Regions from separate parts of the Paenibacillus filicis genome, predicted to be linked through region 2. Evidence: predicted binding sites of a transcription regulator. Region 2 holds the regulator's gene; each other region holds the start of a gene.
The links. The regulator LexA, encoded in region 2, represses DNA repair genes until DNA is damaged. The targets are predictions, from matches to a motif close to CGAACATATGTTCG.

Region 1: the regulator LexA is predicted to act here: its motif matches at 3,572-3,585, upstream of WMW72_RS29110 (YhjD family protein).
Region 3: the regulator LexA is predicted to act here: its motif matches at 3,789-3,802, upstream of recA (recombinase RecA).

The regions. Positions count from the first base shown of each region.
Region 1 covers NZ_JBBPCC010000025.1:68,704-74,645, forward strand. The annotation lists gene WMW72_RS29090 (right-handed parallel beta-helix repeat-containing protein) at 1-510, shown strand, start outside; gene WMW72_RS29095 (response regulator transcription factor) at 733-1,413, shown strand; gene WMW72_RS29100 (sensor histidine kinase) at 1,410-2,807, shown strand; gene WMW72_RS29105 (hypothetical protein) at 2,889-3,329, shown strand; gene WMW72_RS29110 (YhjD family protein) at 3,610-3,975, shown strand; gene WMW72_RS29115 (DNA polymerase IV) at 3,972-5,240, shown strand; gene WMW72_RS29120 (YhjD family protein) at 5,237-5,719, shown strand; gene WMW72_RS29125 (hypothetical protein) at 5,914-5,942, shown strand, end outside.
Region 2 covers NZ_JBBPCC010000006.1:237,884-243,825, forward strand. The annotation lists gene WMW72_RS11955 (HAD family hydrolase) at 161-952, opposite strand; gene WMW72_RS11960 (hypothetical protein) at 1,008-1,523, opposite strand; gene WMW72_RS11965 (aldo/keto reductase) at 1,547-2,536, opposite strand; gene WMW72_RS11970 (DUF896 domain-containing protein) at 2,551-2,748, opposite strand; gene WMW72_RS11975 (LysM peptidoglycan-binding domain-containing protein) at 2,860-3,216, opposite strand; gene lexA (transcriptional repressor LexA) at 3,366-3,986, shown strand; gene WMW72_RS11985 (MFS transporter) at 4,168-5,391, opposite strand; gene WMW72_RS11990 (TetR/AcrR family transcriptional regulator) at 5,510-5,942, shown strand, end outside.
Region 3 covers NZ_JBBPCC010000013.1:104,066-110,007, reverse strand. The annotation lists gene WMW72_RS19850 (YajQ family cyclic di-GMP-binding protein) at 1-318, shown strand, start outside; gene rimO (30S ribosomal protein S12 methylthiotransferase RimO) at 467-1,795, shown strand; gene pgsA (CDP-diacylglycerol--glycerol-3-phosphate 3-phosphatidyltransferase) at 1,792-2,370, shown strand; gene WMW72_RS19835 (competence/damage-inducible protein A) at 2,449-3,696, shown strand; gene recA (recombinase RecA) at 3,881-4,930, shown strand; gene WMW72_RS19825 (RecX family transcriptional regulator) at 5,000-5,704, shown strand.

The sequences.
Region 1 (5,942 bases), on a different contig from region 2:
TCTCGTCTGCGGATCGAGGGCAATCAGGTAACCGCCGCCGGGCTGTCCAAAGGGGATACGAGCTGTCGTCAAGGCATTGTGCTGCGGGGCTACTGTACGGACAACGTGATCGCAGGCAATATGGTAGCGCGCGCGGCCGAGGCCGGTATTGCCCTAGAAGGCGATGCTGCTGCCAAAACGGAGCGCCCGACCGGCAATCTGATCACCGGCAATCAGATTGTTGATTGCCCGGCAGGGGTCACGTTGGTCAACAGCGATGCCAATACGGTGACCGGCAATGACGTACGCCGGGCGAAGACGGGGATCAGTCTATCGGTACTGGGTGAGAAGGACGGCTCGTTCTGCCTTGATAATGTGGTGACGGGCAACGCACTGTTCCGCTGCTCCGAAGCCGGCATCCGGATTGCCTCCAAGCGCTGTCAGTCTACCGGCGTATTCGGCAATGGGGGTTCAGGCAATGGTGAAGCTGTAGCCGACAGCGGGCAGGATACGGTCCGCAGCGGTTTCTAGGCATGTATACAGAAAGGCTTGAGGGCCCGGCTGACCAGCCGGGCTTTTTGGTGCGGACAGGATGTGTAGCATGTCGGGGGTCTGGCCAAGCGGCGCTGGAATTAGCATCGCAGCTAAGTCCCCCTTTGTGGGGGGATTTTGCGCGGAGCGCCGGGAACGGGCATACTAGGGAGAGGTAGGATAAGAGCGAAGCGAATGGTTAGAGAGAGGAGTGGGATGGAGATGAGAATCCGTCTATTAGTCGCGGATGATGATCCTCCTATTCGGGAGCTGCTGCGGCTTGTGCTCCAAAAGGAAGGTTATCTGGTCATCGAGGCGGAAGACGGGGAACAGGCGGTGCACTTGCTGGAGACAAATTCCGTGCATCTGGCGGTTGTAGACGTGATGATGCCGGCCCGCAATGGCTGGGAGCTGTGCCGTCATATCCGCGAGCATTACGACATCCCAGTGATTCTGCTGACGGCGAGGGGAGAGCTGGGGGACAAGGAGCAGGGATTTCTGTCCGGCACGGATGATTATATGGTCAAGCCGTTTGAGCCGAAGGAGCTGCTGTTTCGCATCCGGGCGCTGCTGCGCCGGTATCAGGTGGTGTCCTCGGAGAAGATCCGGCTGAACCAGACGGTGATTAACCGGGGCAGCTACGAGGTGAGCATCGACGGCGAGCCCGTTCCTATGCCGCTGAAGGAGTTTGAGCTGCTGGCCCAGCTGGCCGCGCATCCCGGACGTATTTTCACCCGCGAGCAGCTGCTGCGGCTGATCTGGGGGGCGGACTACGAAGGTGGCAGCCGGACCGTGGATGTGCATATTAACCGGCTGCGGGAACGATTCCAGCATCGGACAGGGGATTTTATCATCACCACGATGCGCGGTCTGGGCTATAAGCTTGAGGTGCATGGAGGATGAAGACGCTGTACATCCGGATTGTGCTGACCTATGTGGGGATCGCGATGATCAGCGGGCTGCTGGCGCTGCTTCTGACGAATTGGTATTATCTCGATGCGCTGAGGGCATCCAGCGAGCAGAAGGCGCTGCATGTGGCGAGTGAGCTGAGAGCGTTATACGAAGAGCTACCCGGTGCAGAGCTGCCGGTATATTTGTCGCATATGGGGAGATTGGGCTTTCAGCTCTACGCCGTTGACGAACAGCTGAACGGAGCTTATTACGGTGCACCGTTCAAGGATACGGCATTAGGCGAGGAATCGATCCGCCGGGTATTGGCAGGACAGACGTACCAAGGCTTGCTGGAGGAGCGCCGTCTGCTGATGGTCAACGGTTTTTTCGAAAATAGTCTAGCCAATACAGTGGGGCTGCGCGTGCTCTGGCAGGGCGAGGCGTATGCGCTGTTCGTTCGCCCGGATATGCAGCAGCAGATCGGGGAGGTGCGCCGTCTGCTCGGAGTGCTGCTGGGGCTGACCTTTGTGCTGAGCATGGTATTCATGATGGTCTGCACACGCTTTATCGTCAAGCCGGTGAAGCAGCTTACGAAGGCCACGACAGCGCTGGCTGCCGGCAATTATAGCTTCTCCGTGGATGTGAACCGTCAGGACGAGCTGGGTGATCTGACGCGGCATTTTTCCCGAATGGCCGATTCGCTCAAGCAACTGGATGACATGCGGCAGGAGTTCGTAGCGAACGTCTCCCACGAGATTCAGTCTCCGCTGACGACCATTCAAGGCTTTGCCCAGGCGATGCGATCCGGAGAGGCAACGCCAGAGGAGGGTCAGCGGTACCTGGCGCTGATCGAGGAGGAAAGCAGGCGTCTGTCTTCACTGGGCAAACAACTGCTGACGCTGGCCGCACTCGATAAGGAGGCGGGTATGCTGAAGTCGTCTATGTTCCGATTGGACGAGCAGATCCGGCAGGCGCTGATCGTCACGGAATGGCAGTGGTCGGAGAAGGGGCTATCCCTCGACCCCGAACTGGAGGAGGTCACACTGGCCGCCGATGCTCAGCTGCTGTTCCAGGTATGGATCAACCTGATCACGAACGCGATCAAGTTTTCCCCGGAGGGGGGATGGCTGGGGATCCGTCTCGCTGCTGAGCGTGGGCAGGCCATCGTGACCGTTCGCGATAGCGGCAGCGGCATTCCGGCAGCGGATCTGCCGCATATTTTCGAGCGCTTCTACAAGGCGGACAAGAACCGGAGCCGCAGCGCCGCATCCGGCAGCGGACTGGGACTGGCGATCGCTTCGCGGATCGTCTCTCTGCACAACGGCACGATCGAAGCATACAGCGTGCCGGGGCAGGGCGCTGTCTTTGTCGTCAGGCTGCCGTTGAGGTCCGAAGCGGATATGTAATGCGCTGTTTACTGTCCGTTTATATAATACTTTTACAATGGAGGGGTGAAAGAAACCAGAAGGTGAAAGGGAGGCTATCTTATGTTCGGTTTGATGTTATTTCTGCACTTTGCAGGGCTGGCAGCTTGGTTTGGTGCTTTACTCGCGGCAGCGGTGACTTTGTCTGTGGGCGGCAAGCAAGCAGGTTCTCCGGAGCTTCGCGCGGCAGGTGTGCGTCTGATTCGCGTGTTCCAAGGAATTGGCCATACGGGCGCCGTTGCCTTGCTGGTCAGCGGAGTGGTGATGATCATTAGTATGGACCTCGGCAAAAATAAGCCGTTGTGGCTGGAAGTGATGGAGAAGGGCGGGGGCACGGTGATTCTGCTGGCGCTTGTCGTGCTCGGCATGATGGGAAGCCGACTAATGAAGCGGCTGGCCGAGGGTAGACAGAGCGGAGTTCGTCCGTCCCGTTACGTGGCCGCAGTTTCCGTCTTCCTGGTCCTGATTGCCTCCGTAATGCTCGTGGTGAGTATTAAAATATAAGGGCTGGCTTGTCCGAGTCCGAGATCGGGACGTTAAGCAAGCAAATTCATTAGAAGATAGATTATTCAAAACCGGAGCCACAGCTGCTCTGGTTTTTTTGTATGATCAGGTCAACCAGTTTCTATGTCTTGCACGGTGCAAGTGCAGCCTGTCCGTTAACCTATTGCGGGGGCTTTGGATGCATGGGGGACTTCCAGAAAATTCATTTGCATAAGGAACGTGTGTTCGGTATATAATGAATGGGAATGAATGTTCGTATACCGGGGTGGTGAATGCCAATATGAATCCAAGAATTGAACAAGAGGAAGATCTTCATATCATCAAGGATTTCATTTTGCTGCCGATTTTACTGGATATGCTGGTCAGGGATATGGAGGAGCTCAAGCTGTACGAGGATAAGATTGTTTACAGTCATGTTATTTTGTATCTCCAGCAGGTGGAAGGCCTCATTCATGCTGAGCTGCAGGCGATCAAGGCGAGGATGAGGAAGCAGGACATCCAGATACTGACAGCCAACAGGAACGCGCAGGGCATCCAGGTGGAGTACAAGGTGCGCGGGTATATCCACCGCTTTAGCATGCTCCGAAGTTTGATCAAGGCCGAGCTGATGACGATGCTGACAGGCCTCCGGGGGCGGACTCCATGACTACAGGGAGCGAGAGAACGATTTTTCTGGCGGACTGCGAGAGCTTCTATGCCAGCATCGAGAAGGCGGATCACCCAGAATGCCGGGATAAGCCGGTCGCGGTCGCAGGCGATCCGAGACGCCGTTCGGGCATTATTCTGGCGGCCTGTCCGCTGGCCAAGCGCTTCGGGGTCACTACCGCCGAGCGGTTAGGCGCAGCGCTTCAGAAATGCCCGGATCTTGTTGTGATGCGTCCGCGGATGCAGCATTACATCGATGTGTCTCTGCTGATCAGCGATATCTACAAGGAATATAGCGATCTTGTCGAAGTTTTTTCCATCGACGAGCAGTTCATCGATGTGTCGGGCAGCCTCCACCGGCTGGGTGACCCTGTCGGCATAGCCCGGTCGATCCAGCAGAAGGTGATGCAGCAAACCGGCGTGCGGGTCAGGATCGGGATCGGCCCCAATAAAATATTGGCGAAGGCGGCCACCGATATCTGGGCGAAGAAGAACGAGAGCGGCATCTTTGTCCTGCCTGCCTCAGAGATCGAGGAGAAGCTCTGGCGGGAGCCGGTAGGCAAGATGTTCGGAGTCGGATCGCGGATGACGAAGCATTTTGCCCGGCTCGGCATGCTAACCATCGGCGATGTGGCGAGAACGCCGCTGCCGCGGCTCAAGGAGAAGTTCCGGCTCCGGTTCGGCAAGCAAAGCGATATTCATGCCGAGGTGATGTGGAGAACGGCGAACGGCTTGGACGATTCCCCCGTTACACCGGGCACGTTCGATACGCCGCCGAAATCCATCGGCCATATGATGACGCTGCCTAGAGACTATACCCGGCGCGATGAGATCGAAACGATTCTGCTGGAGCTGGCGGAGGAGGTATGCCGCGATTGCCGGCACAAGGGTTACATGGGCGGGGTTGTCACCGTAAGCTGCATGTGCAGTCCGTATGAGACACCGACGGGCTTCTCGAGACAGATGAAGCTGCCGGACCCCACCCATCATACGAATGCTGTCTATGAGGCGGCCAAAGTATTGTTTTACCGCCACTGGGATGCGATGCCGGTGCGCCGTCTGGGAGTAACGCTGAGCGGTCTTACGGATGACGGCACGTATCAGCTCACGTTGTTCGAGGACCAGATCAAGACGAGGGCGCTGGATCAGGTGATTGATTCCATCAAGGACCGCTATGGCAGCGGGGCGATCATACGGGCTTCCTCGAAGACGAAGTCCGGGCAGGCGCTGGAGAGAGCGCAGAAGATCGGAGGGCATTATAAATGAGTAAAAAACTTGAAGGCAATGGCTTGTGGGAGTCCAGCCGCATGATGCTTCCCCAGCATAAGGAGCAGTCGATGCTGGCCCGGCAGGCAGAGAAGACGCCGCCCACCTCCAAGGAAACGGAGCTGATGCGCCGCTCCATTATCTTGCCTGTCGCGCTGCGCATCGTGGAGAAAAACAGCAGGGACATGGAGCTGTCGTCGCAGACGCTAAGGCCCGTCTATGCAGCCGCAGCCAAAGTCATGATTCGCCAAATGCGGGAGGACTTGCAAAAATCGAAAAAAGCGCTGGTCGAGAGCCAGATCCGGCTCACGGAGGACAGCAAGGATGAGGCGGTTATTTGTTACCGCTATGTGTGCCGGGGAATCCAGGGCCGGCTGGAGATGACCAAGGAATTTATGCGCCAGGAGGTCAGTCTGACAATCGGACGGTACGCGAGCAGCCTTGTCACGACGCTGCAGCAGGCCATGAGCCGCAAGTAGACCACGAGATCACCTGGAGGCCGCTGGCGCAGGGGCATCCGAAACGGCAATCCCTCGCAACTTTCCCCTGCCCCGGTGCGTCTAAGCCAGAGGAAACAAACGGATACATACAGAAAAACGAATCCGGCTCATGCTTTATGCGTATAGCAGGAATAGGCCGGGAGAAAGACAGCTTCGGGAAAGGAGGAGAAAGAATGGCACGCTTGGAATATCGTTTGTACAC
Region 2 (5,942 bases):
TTCCCCGTTGCCCCATACTACTCCCAATATGATATTCGCATTTCTTATGGAAGGACACGGTCCATGAGCCGTCAACCGAGGGCAAGGGAATGGTCAACTACCCTGTCCATATAAAAACAGCATCCCGCCGATAGAGCGAAATGCTGTTCATAAAGGCCGATTACAGCGAAGCCAGAATCGGTTCAATATCGCGAAGCGAACGAATTTGGTGAACGGGCAGATTCTCTCCCGTCAGCTCCAGCTCATGACGGTTGATCCACATATTACGCATACCGACGGTATTGGACCCCATGATATCGGTTGTCAGCTTATCTCCGATCATGACGCCTTCTTCCGGGGAAATTTGCAGCAGCTCCATCGCATGATGGAAGATCGAAGCGGCCGGCTTTCCTTCCCCGAATTCGCCGGAGATGACGATATGATCAAAGTATGGGAGCAGCTCAGGTACTCCGGCCAGCTTCTCCTTCTGTAAGTCCGGAGAACCATTGGTCAACAACAGCAGCTTGTACTTGCTCTTCAACTGATCCAGCACCTCGAAGGTCTCTTCGTATACAATCGGGCGCTGTCTGCGTTCCGCAGGGAACAGCTCAGCAAGCTTTTCTCCGAGCGCTGCATCTTCAACACCCAGCGCCTTCAATCCGCGTGTCCAGGACTTCTTGCGGTAGTCTGGAGCCAGTGCCTGCAGCTTGCGAAACTCCTCTTGATGCCCGTGAGTGAAGTTAGCCCAGAGGCCCTCAAACGGGTTGATTCCGATCATTTTGGTGAATGGGAACGTATCGAACGTTTCATACAAAGCTCTAGCTTCCCGGCGCACTTCCTCTTCCAGACGAGCAGGGTCTATATCATAATGCCGTGCTGCCTCCTGACATGTCGCCTCGAACGCTTCCTTCACACTACGGTCATCCCATAGCAGGGTATCATCCAGATCAAATAAAACCGCCTTGATTGTCATCGTCGTACTCCTCTTTCCCCCACGATAGCATGGTATAATCTCTAAGCTCGCAAGCTTATGTATCTTGTTTAAGCTCTACGCTGTTTTTCGAAGCAAACTCCGTCAGCTTCTCCTTCATGGCATCAATCGGCATCTGATGGAAGCTTTTGGAGTAGGCCCACCGATTTCGCTTCGTCTTGAGCGTGATAACGACCGTATCCTTGCCAAAGCTAATGTTCTGGATGTTGGAAGCTTCTGCGACCCGGTCCCCGCCGAACCTGCGGGAGGTCAACGATGTCTTGCTAACTTTAAGTATCGGCCTTCTAGCCCAATACATCAGCAAAGCCAAGCCGATATAACTGAATCCCGTCACCCAATACATGGATTCTTGGCCTGGGATTTTACTGAAAACGACTAGACAAAATACGCCGATCGCAGTCAGCAGCATGGGAAACAGCCAGCTTCTTCCCTTATAGGTGACCGACCCGTCCGTCGATTTCACCGCTGTACTGGTGCTGCCGCTTTGGTTGCGCCGACTTGTAACTTTCGAATTTTTGCGCACCATACGTTCCCATTTGCGAGATGATGACATGGTTCAATCCCCTTATGTATGTCTTATAATTCGCGGCGGAACTTCTCGATAAAGCGATATGGATACTCTGAAGGCAAGGCACTTGCCTGATCCAGCCGCTCCCACTGAGCCTCCGAAAGCCTCCAGCCGGCAGCACCCATATTATCTTCGTATTGTTCCAGCGTACGTGCTCCGAATATAGGGGACGTAATGCCCGGCTTATGAATGAGCCAATTCAATGCGACCTGAGCCGGTGACTTGTCCACTTCTCTGGAAACCTCCAACAGCTCGTCCAAGATCCGGAAATTTTTCTCCGAATTGCGAAGCTCCCACCGGCTTTCCCCTGCCTTGGAGGAGAGCCTGCCTTCACTCGGCTCCACGCCCCGCTTATAGCGCCCTGTAAGGAATCCACCGCCAAGCGGTGCCCAAGGGATCACGCCTACCTGTTCCTCTAGGCAAAGCGGCAGAACTTCCCGATCCATCTCGCGGCTCACAAGACTATACTGCGGTTGAACAGAAATAAACCGCGCGTAGCGGTTGTGGTCACTGATGCCCAGAGACTTCATTAGCTGGTAGCCCAAGAAATTCGAGCAACCGATATAGCGTACCTTGCCGCTCGCGACCAAATCATCAAGCGTTCGCAGCGTTTCTTCAATCGGAGTCAGATGATCCCACACATGGACCTGATATAAATCAATGTAATCGGTTTGCAGCCGCTTCAAGCTATTGTGAACTCCATCCATAATATGCTTGCGCGATAAACCGCGTTCATTAACTCCAGATCCCGTGGCCATTCTTACCTTCGTAGCCAGCACAACATCCGAACGCCGTTCACGGATCGCTTTGCCGACAATCTCTTCGGATTTACCTGAGACATACACGTTAGCCGTATCGATAAAATTGCCGCCCCGTTCCAGGAAGCGGTTGATCATCTCGATAGAATCGTTCTCGTCTGTGGATGAGCCAAACGTCATGGTACCCAAGCATAGCTCGGAGACGATCAGGCCGCTTCTTCCCAACACACGATATTGCATGCCCATCCCTCCCGTTACTTCTTCTCCTCATCCTCGTCGACGAATTTGATGTTATCGAGCTGAGTTCGTAAAGAAGCCTTGAACGAATTGATGTATTTGGCACGCAATTCATTCCGCTCCTCAATCTCTGCATCCGACAATCCCTCAGTCTTCGCCTTCCGGGCCAACTCATTAATTCTCTTCACTGTTACATCGTGATCTGATTCCTGCATGCCGGTCCTCCCTGTCAAGTCATGATCCTAATAGCTCAAATTATACTTTGACATTCCGGCCATGCATTGTCAAGAGAACCTGTCGAAGAAGAGGTTATAGCAGCAAGAAGATTACGGGATCAACAGTTTCTGTCCCGCCATCAGGGAAGAGTTTTTCATGCCGTTCAACTTCTTGATCTCATATATATATTCCTTAATATCCGCTTTGGGAGACTTGAATTCAGAAGCGATTCCCCATAAAGTATCACCACTGTTCACCACTATAAAAGCATGGCTTGCAGGCTGGGGATCAGCCGCGTAAGCATCCGCGTTGCCGAACAGCATGGTAATGAAACCAGCGGCAAGGAGAAGCCCCGCCAATACAGCACTTAGCACAACGAGCCTGCTTCGGCGATTGTTGGCAGCAGGCATAGGCTGCCTCTTGGAAGAAGAATACGCAACTTCATGAAATGGAATTGATTGAATCATATCGTTCGCGCCCCCAAACATTTGTTCTGTTCTCAAATTATCACGAACAAACGTTTGTGTCAATCGCATTTTTTCGAACTTATGTTTGTACGAACGGCTATTCTATGCTATACTTCCACTTAATGATTCCCTTTAATTGGAGTGATACGATGAGTAAGATTTCCTCCCGCCAACAAGCGATTCTTAATTTTATTAAAACCGAAGTCAAGGATAAGGGTTACCCACCTTCCGTACGCGAGATCGGCGAAGCTGTAGGCCTCGCTTCCAGCTCCACCGTTCACGGACATCTCGAAAGACTAGAGAAGAAGGGCTTGATCCGCCGCGATCCGACCAAGCCGCGCGCCATCGAGATTCTGGATGGAACCTCTGGCGACGGTGCCTTTGCCGTATCCGTGTCCCACGTGCCTCTGATCGGCCGCGTAACCGCAGGCGTCCCGATTACAGCAACAGAGAATATCGAGGACTACTTCCCGCTCCCCAGCCATTTTGTAGGCGAGAATAACGTCTTCATGCTCAGCGTCATCGGCGAGAGCATGATCGAAGCCGGGATCCGCAACGGCGACTATGTCATCGTTCGTCAGCAGCAGACGGCCAATAACGGCGAGATTGTCGTAGCGATGACCGAAGAGGACGAAGCTACAGTCAAGACGTTCTACAAGGAAAGAGATCATATCCGCCTGCAGCCGGAAAATCCAACAATGGAACCGCTTCGGCTGACGAATGTATCCATCCTCGGCAAGGTCATCGGCGTATTCCGCAACGTTCACTAATCTTCAATAAGATTTTGAAACCCCCTGCCACATTCTCGATCCTTACGGACGGGAAGTGTGGCAGGGGGTTTCTGCATGCATATGACACATGACCGTTCGTTAAGGTGAGGAACCGGCCACCTATCGACCTTCCCTGCTCGCAGCTGCATCTAGGAGCTTATCCTCAACCTTTGCGACGAATTCAAGAGCCTTGCGATGTTTTTTGTTTTCGGGGAAAGCCATGTTTCTTCGCACTGAACGCTATAATAAGTGCCACAAGCAGCAAAATCAACAGCACCCCTGGGAAAGCCTGCGCCCCCACCATGTCTAACAAGATGCCACCTGCAATGCCTCCGCCAGCAATGGCCAGATTCCACACCGTCGTATTAATGGGCATTACAATATCCACACCTTCTTCGCCGCTTGCATCAGCAAGTGCGGTTTGCAATAGTGTTGCGGCCCCCCCGAAGGTAAGTCCCCATAACGCAACAGCCGCATAAACGACCGACGCCGATGTGCCACCCGCCAACAGGGCTACAGATACCAGCGCAAAGCCAATTAGACTGACCAATACCAGCAGGCGCAGCTTGTGGTCGATGAGCAGGCCAATAACCCAGATGGATACAAGAGCCGCTAATCCAAAGACCAGCAAGACCAGATCGACACGTTCTGCGAGCCCGGCTCGCTCAAGAAACGGGGCAATATACGTGTACAAAATATTGTGTGCCAGCATCCAGGTAAGGACCACCATCAGAATCGGACGTATGCCCGGTAAAACAAATACCTGCCGGACTGTCATTCTCTCCTCTGCAGGCTGACCGGGATAGTCCGGCACCTTCCATAGCACCCACACGATTAACACAAGAGTCAGAAGAGACATCAGCCCGAATACGGGGCGCCAACCGATTAGATCACCCAGCAAAGTTCCGGCCGGCACCCCAAAGGTCAACGCAATGGGTGTTCCTACCATAGCAACAGCAAGGGCACGCCCTCTCAGAGCTTCCGGAACCATGCGCCTGGCGTAACCGGCAACCATCCCCCAAGCTGCGCCAGCAGCCACACCGGCAATAAAGCGTGCCGTTAGTGTCAGAGCGTAGCTGGTCGATAAGGCGGTGATCGAGTTGAAGACTAAAAAAACTGTAATAATGGCTATCAAGAGCGGGCGCCGCCGCACGCTTCCGGTAAACATGGCGAACGGAATCGCCGCCACAAGCGAGCCTAACGCATACAGGGTTACGAGTTGCCCGGCCATCGCTTTCGTAATATTTAACCCTTCCCCGATTAACGGCAGGAGCCCCGCTGGGATTGTCTCTGTAAGAATACAAATAAACCCTGTCATCGCAAGTGCCAGCAATGCAAGCCAAGGAAGCTTAGCAGGCATATTAGCCGATTGAGCCAGATCTGTGGATGATGAGATGTGAGACAAAGTATGTTCCTCCTAAAAATAATTATGGATCACTCATTCCACATATTAAACTCAACGCAATCCCTTGTCAAGGACTTCTGGATCGATTAGTATATATTAAATAGAAGGAGGTTATCTTATGCCACGAACGGGACGTCCCCGAGCATTTAATCGAGACCAGGCGGTTGTCGCCGCAATGCTTCTGTTCTGGGAACACGGCTTTGAATCCACTTCACTTGCTCAGTTGCGCGCTGCGATGGGAGATATATCAGCAGCGAGTTTTTACGCGGCGTTCGAATCCAAGGAGGCGCTGTTCCGCGAAGTGGTGGATCAGTATATCTCCACTTACGGACAAGTTTCGGAAAGCTTCAGGGATACAAGCATGACAGCCAAAGCAGCCATTGAGGATGGTTTACGGCGATCGGCACGGATGCAGACCGAAAGCTCCCACCCTCTAGGCTGTCTGATTGTGTTGTCCGCTTCGACCTGTTCTCCTGAACTCAAGCACATCATGGAGTTGCTCTCCAAGGAACGAGAAAAGGTCCGCGGCTGGCAGCAGGCTTGTATCGAAC
Region 3 (5,942 bases), on a different contig from region 2:
CTGCAGAATGTGCTCGATATTCTTCAGTCCAAAATGGCCAAGCGGGGCATCTCGCTGAAAAACCTGGAGTACGGCAAGGTGGAGTCCGCAGCGGGCACTACAGTACGCCAGCGCATTAAGGTCAAGCAAGGAGTCGACCAGGATATCGCCAAGAAAATTAATATTATGATCCGCGACTCCAAGCTGAAGGTGAAGAGCCAGATTCAGGGCGATCAGATTCGGGTTACCGGCAAAAATAAAGATGATCTCCAGCAGATTATTCAACTGCTCCGCAAAGCTGATCTGCCGCTGGACCTGCAATTCATCAATTTCCGTTAGTCTGCCAGACTCCGGCGGGATAAGGCGAATAACCTTGTGGCGAGGGGCCGCAGGGTTGTTCGTAATTTTGACACTCTTCAACGGGTTATATTATACTTGTTACAAATGTTAGGAAGTAAAGGCGTATAGCCGTTCTGGAGGAAAGTTCATGACAGAGAAAGTCAAGGTTGTTACTCTGGGGTGCGAGAAGAATCTCGTCGATTCCGAGATCATGTCCGGCCTGGTTTACGAACGGGGCTACGAACTTGTGGCGGACAAGGAAGACGCGACCATCATCATCGTCAATACCTGTGGTTTTATAGACGCAGCGAAGGAAGAATCGGTTAATACGATTCTGGACATGGCCGAGCTGAAGGAAACGGCCAATCTGAAGGCGCTGATCGTTTCCGGCTGTCTGACCCAGCGCTATAAGAAAGAACTGATGAATGAAATGCCTGAGATCGACGGCATTGTCGGCACGGGCGATTTTGATAAAATCAACGATATCATCGATGATGCACTTGCCGGCAAGCGGCCGATTCTAATCGGCAATCCGGTGTTTAATTATGATAAGAAGCTGCCGAGACGCGTATCAACACCACGCTATACCGCGTATGTCAAGATTGCCGAGGGCTGCGACAATGCCTGTACGTTCTGTAGTATCCCGCTGATGCGGGGGAGCTTCCGCAGCCGCAGCATCGAATCGATTCTCGATGAGGTCAAGCAGCTTGCGTCGCAGGGCGTCAAGGAAATCAGTCTGATTGCCCAGGATTCTACGAACTACGGCACCGATTTGTACGATTCCTTCATGCTGCCGGCCCTGATGAACAAGGTCAGCGAAGTGGAGGGGGTCGAGTGGGTGCGGCTTCACTATGCGTATCCGGGCTTCTTTACGGACGAGCTGATCGAGACGATCGCTTCGAACCCGAAAATCTGCAAGTACATCGACATGCCGCTTCAGCATAGCGAGGACAGCATTCTCAAGCGGATGCGCCGTCCGGGACGCCAGCGTGATACGCGCGAGCTGGTACGCAAAATTCGCGAGCGGATACCGGGCGTGTCGCTGCGCACTTCGCTGATAGTCGGATTTCCGGGAGAGACGGAGCAGGATTTTGAGAATCTCAAGGCATTTGTCCGCGACGTGCAGTTCGACCGTCTCGGCGTGTTTACCTACTCCAAGGAAGAAGATACGCCAGCTTCCCGCCTGCCGGATCAGCTTAAGGAAGATGTCAAGGATTACCGCGCGAATGTGCTGATGGAGATCCAGCGCGAAATCTCCAATGAGCGCAATAGCAGCCGGATCGGTCAAGTCATCGACGTGCTGATTGAGAAGTATGACGGGCGCAATGACGTGTATGTCGGACGCTCCCAGTTCGATGCGCCGGAAATCGACGGCGAGGTCTTTGCCAAGGGCGCAGAGCTGCAGATCGGGACTATCGCCAAGGTGCGGGTTACCCATTCGTTCGAGTTTGATTTATCCGGGGAGGTTGTGGCATGAATTTAGCCAACCGGATCACGGTGGCGAGAATTTTTTTGGTTCCAATCATTATGTTTTTTCTGCTTGTCAACGTGAAATTTCCCCATCTGCGCATTGAGCAATTCACCATTACGTACAACCAGATTATCGCTGCACTGATCTTCATCATTGCAGCCAGTACAGACAGCTTGGACGGTTATATTGCAAGAAAGCGGAAGCTGGTCACGAATCTGGGCAAGCTGCTTGATCCGCTCGCGGACAAGCTGCTCGTATCCGCTGTGCTCATCTCGCTTGTCGAGATGGGCAAGCTGGATGCCTGGATCGCGATCGTGATCATCAGCCGCGAGTTTGCGGTGACCGGTTTACGTCAGATTGCGCTGCTGGAAGGCATCGTCATGGCGGCGAGCAAGTGGGGCAAATGGAAGACTGGCGTGCAGATTACCGCGATTATCGCGCTGCTCATCAACAACTTTCCGTTTGCGTTCATCGACTTCCGCTTTGATCTCATAGCCAGCTGGGTAGCGGCTCTCATCACGCTTTATTCGGGCTTCGACTACTTTTTGAAAAACAAGCATGTATTGAACTTTAGCGAATAGCGTCTGCAAAACAGTAGGGAAACCTATTGTTTTTGTTTATCCGGGCGCAGACCTACATAATGATCGAGGGGATCTCTGATGAAAGCTGAAATTATTGCCGTCGGCACAGAACTGCTGATGGGACAAATTGCGAACACAAATGCGCAGTACTTATCCAGCGGTCTTGCTGAAATCGGGATAGGCGTCTACTTTCATACCGTGGTGGGCGATAATGTAGGCCGGATCAAGGAGGCACTAGCTATCGCCAAGAGCCGGGCCGACTTGATCATCTGCACCGGCGGTCTCGGTCCGACGCAGGACGATCTGACCAAGGATGTGCTGGCCGAGGTGCTCGGCTGGCCGCTCGTGATCCATCAGCCGTCGATGGACAAGATGACGGAGTTTTTCGCCAATCGCGGCGTGCCGATGGTGGAAAGCAACATCAAGCAGGCCCAGATGCTGGAGGGCAGCACCCCGCTGGCCAATGAAACGGGGCTTGCTGTCGGCAACGCGCTGACCCAGGACGGGACCCATTATATCGTGCTGCCTGGGCCGCCGCGCGAGATGAAGCCGATGTTCGAGCATGAGGTCAAGCTCTGGCTCCAGGCACGGATTGAGAATCTGCTGCCGCTGCATTCGATCATCCTGAAATTCGCGGGGATCGGCGAATCGCTGCTGGAGCATCGGCTGATCGACCTGATCGACGGACAGACAGACCCTACGATCGCTCCTTATGCCAAGGAGGGCGAGGTTGCGATCCGGCTGACTACGCGCGCCACAGGGCCTGAGGACGCCGCCCAGAGGCTTCGCCCCCTGGAAGCGGAGATCCGCAGCCGAGTAGGCGAATTCATCTATGCCGATCAGGATGTGACGCTCGAGGAGTTCATCGTTCGCAAGCTGGGCGATGAGGGACGGACTCTGGCGGTAGCCGAGAGCTGCACAGGCGGGCAGCTCTCCGATCTGCTGACGGCGGTTGCGGGCGGCTCGGGAGCTTTCGTAGGCGGCGTGATCAGCTATACGAATGAAATCAAGCGGCAGGTGCTGGGCGTGCCGGCCGAGCTGCTCGAAGGCGAGGGGGCTCCTGGCGCCGTCAGCAGGGAAACCGCATGCGCGATGGCGGAGTGTGTCATGGAGCTGTGCGGCGCTGATTACGGATTATCCGTGACAGGCGTTGCGGGTCCCGCAGAACTGGAGGGCAAGCCCGTAGGGCTCGTCTACGTGGGCGTAGCGGTCCGCGGGCAAGCGGTTACGGCTGTAGAGCTTCGGATATCCGGCAACCGCCCTACGATCAAGCTGAGGGCTTCCAAAAGCGCGCTGTACCAGCTCTGGCAGCGGCTGAAATCATAGTTGCCGCTAGATAGAAAATAAAGTATAATAGTTTATGCGGAAGCACCGTAACAACCTCAACCCTTGTTACGGTTTTTATTTGGATTTGAATGCGAATGTATGTTCGAAAAATAGCTTGGCAAACGATTAGAAAAGCGTTATGATGGTAGTATCATAGAAAATAGATGAAGAGGAAGTGAGTCTCTTGACGGATCGTAAAGCAGCTTTGGAAAATGCCCTTCGTCAAATTGAGAAGCAATTTGGCAAAGGTTCAATTATGAAGTTGGGTGAGTCCACCCACATGCAGGTAGAGACGATTCCGAGCGGTTCGCTGGCGCTCGATATTGCACTGGGGATCGGCGGATTCCCGCGCGGCCGGATTATCGAAGTCTACGGACCGGAATCCTCCGGTAAGACGACTGTAGCGCTGCATGCGATTGCAGAGGTTCAGAAAGCGGGCGGCACCGCGGCTTTCATCGATGCAGAGCATGCGCTGGACCCGTTGTATGCAAGCAAGCTCGGCATCAATATCGACGAGCTGCTGCTCTCCCAGCCGGATACCGGCGAGCAGGCTTTGGAGATTGCCGAAGCGCTGGTGCGCAGCGGCGCGGTTGATATCATCGTTATCGACTCCGTAGCCGCACTTGTGCCTAGGGCTGAGATTGAAGGCGAGATGGGTGACTCTCATGTGGGGCTTCAGGCACGTCTGATGTCTCAGGCGCTTCGCAAGCTGTCTGGCGCAATCAACAAATCCAAGACCATCGCAATCTTCATCAACCAGCTTCGTGAGAAGGTAGGCGTTATGTTCGGAAATCCCGAGACAACACCGGGCGGCCGGGCATTGAAGTTCTATTCCTCTGTACGGTTGGATGTTAGACGGATTGAGACCATCAAGCAGGGCAATGATATGGTCGGGAACCGGACACGGATCAAGGTTGTGAAGAACAAAGTAGCTCCACCGTTTAAGCAGGCTGAGATCGATATCATGTACGGGGAAGGCATTTCCCGCGAAGGCAGTCTGGTCGATATTGCGACGGAGATGGATATTATCCAGAAGAGCGGGGCCTGGTATTCGTATAACAACGACCGTCTTGGACAAGGTCGTGAGAATGCCAAGCAGTTCCTCAAGGAAAATATTCATGTTGCAGACGTGATTGAGCAGAAAATCCGTGAGAACAGCAACCTGATCACGGTGTCGGGGCCGAATACGGACGACGAGCTGGAAGACGAAGAGGAATTGGCAGTATTGGAATAACAGGCACAGGGCACCTTTTCTTCCGGAAAGGGTGCCCTTTTTGCCTTTCATTGCGGAGGGAAGCTGGGCATGACAGAGGAGACGGAACGGACGCCGCTTGAAGGCGTCATTACAAGGATAGAACGGCAGCCAAGATCCAAGCAGCGGTACAATATCTTTTTGAATGACGTATTCGCGTTCTCGGTGCACGAGGACCTGATGATCAAGTACCGGCTGCTCAAAGGGGTTCACATCGAGGCGGAAGAGTATACACGCATCTTGACCGAGGAGGAGCGGTATCGGGCCTATTTAAGCGCAATCCGCCTGCTGTCAAGCCGTCTGCGGTCCGAATTCGAAATCCGCCAACGGCTGAAGCAGAAGGAAACTGAAGATGAGGTCATCGGACATGTGATATCTCGCCTGCGGAATGAGGGCTATCTCAATGATGGGCTGTTCGCTGAGATGCTGGCCAAGCAGCGATCCGAGTCGCAGAAGAAAGGCCGGCACTGGATCAAGCAGGAGCTGCAGCAGAAGGGCATTCCGAAGGATGATATATTGGCAGCACTTGACCAGGTGGATGAGAAGACGGAAACGGAAGCGGCTTACCAGCTAGCCAGCAAGCGATACCGCAGAGCCTGGGAGGAGGATCCACTCAAGGCGCGGCGAAAAATCGCCGGTTTTTTACAGCGGCGCGGGTATTCTAGCAGTGTGGTTAGCCAGGTGATGGCGCGCATGCCTCATGGTACAGGCGGCGAGGAGTGGCTGGAGCTTTCCGAAGAGAACGATTTCGAATGAACGGCAGCTAGTCCGTTTTACTCAGATTGGTCTTTATTATTTGGGGGATAGCTGTCAACAGCTTGACAAGCTTTCTTCACAACCTATAAAATGTTGTTGTACATTCATGATTTACGGAATCGATCTTTGTCAGCCCAAAGAGAAGATTCGCAAAGTAAAATCGCCAATTTTTACTTTACTAACGCAAGCTGAATGGATTAAAAAACCTGAATATCCCAAGCTTACCCCTTGGAGAAAC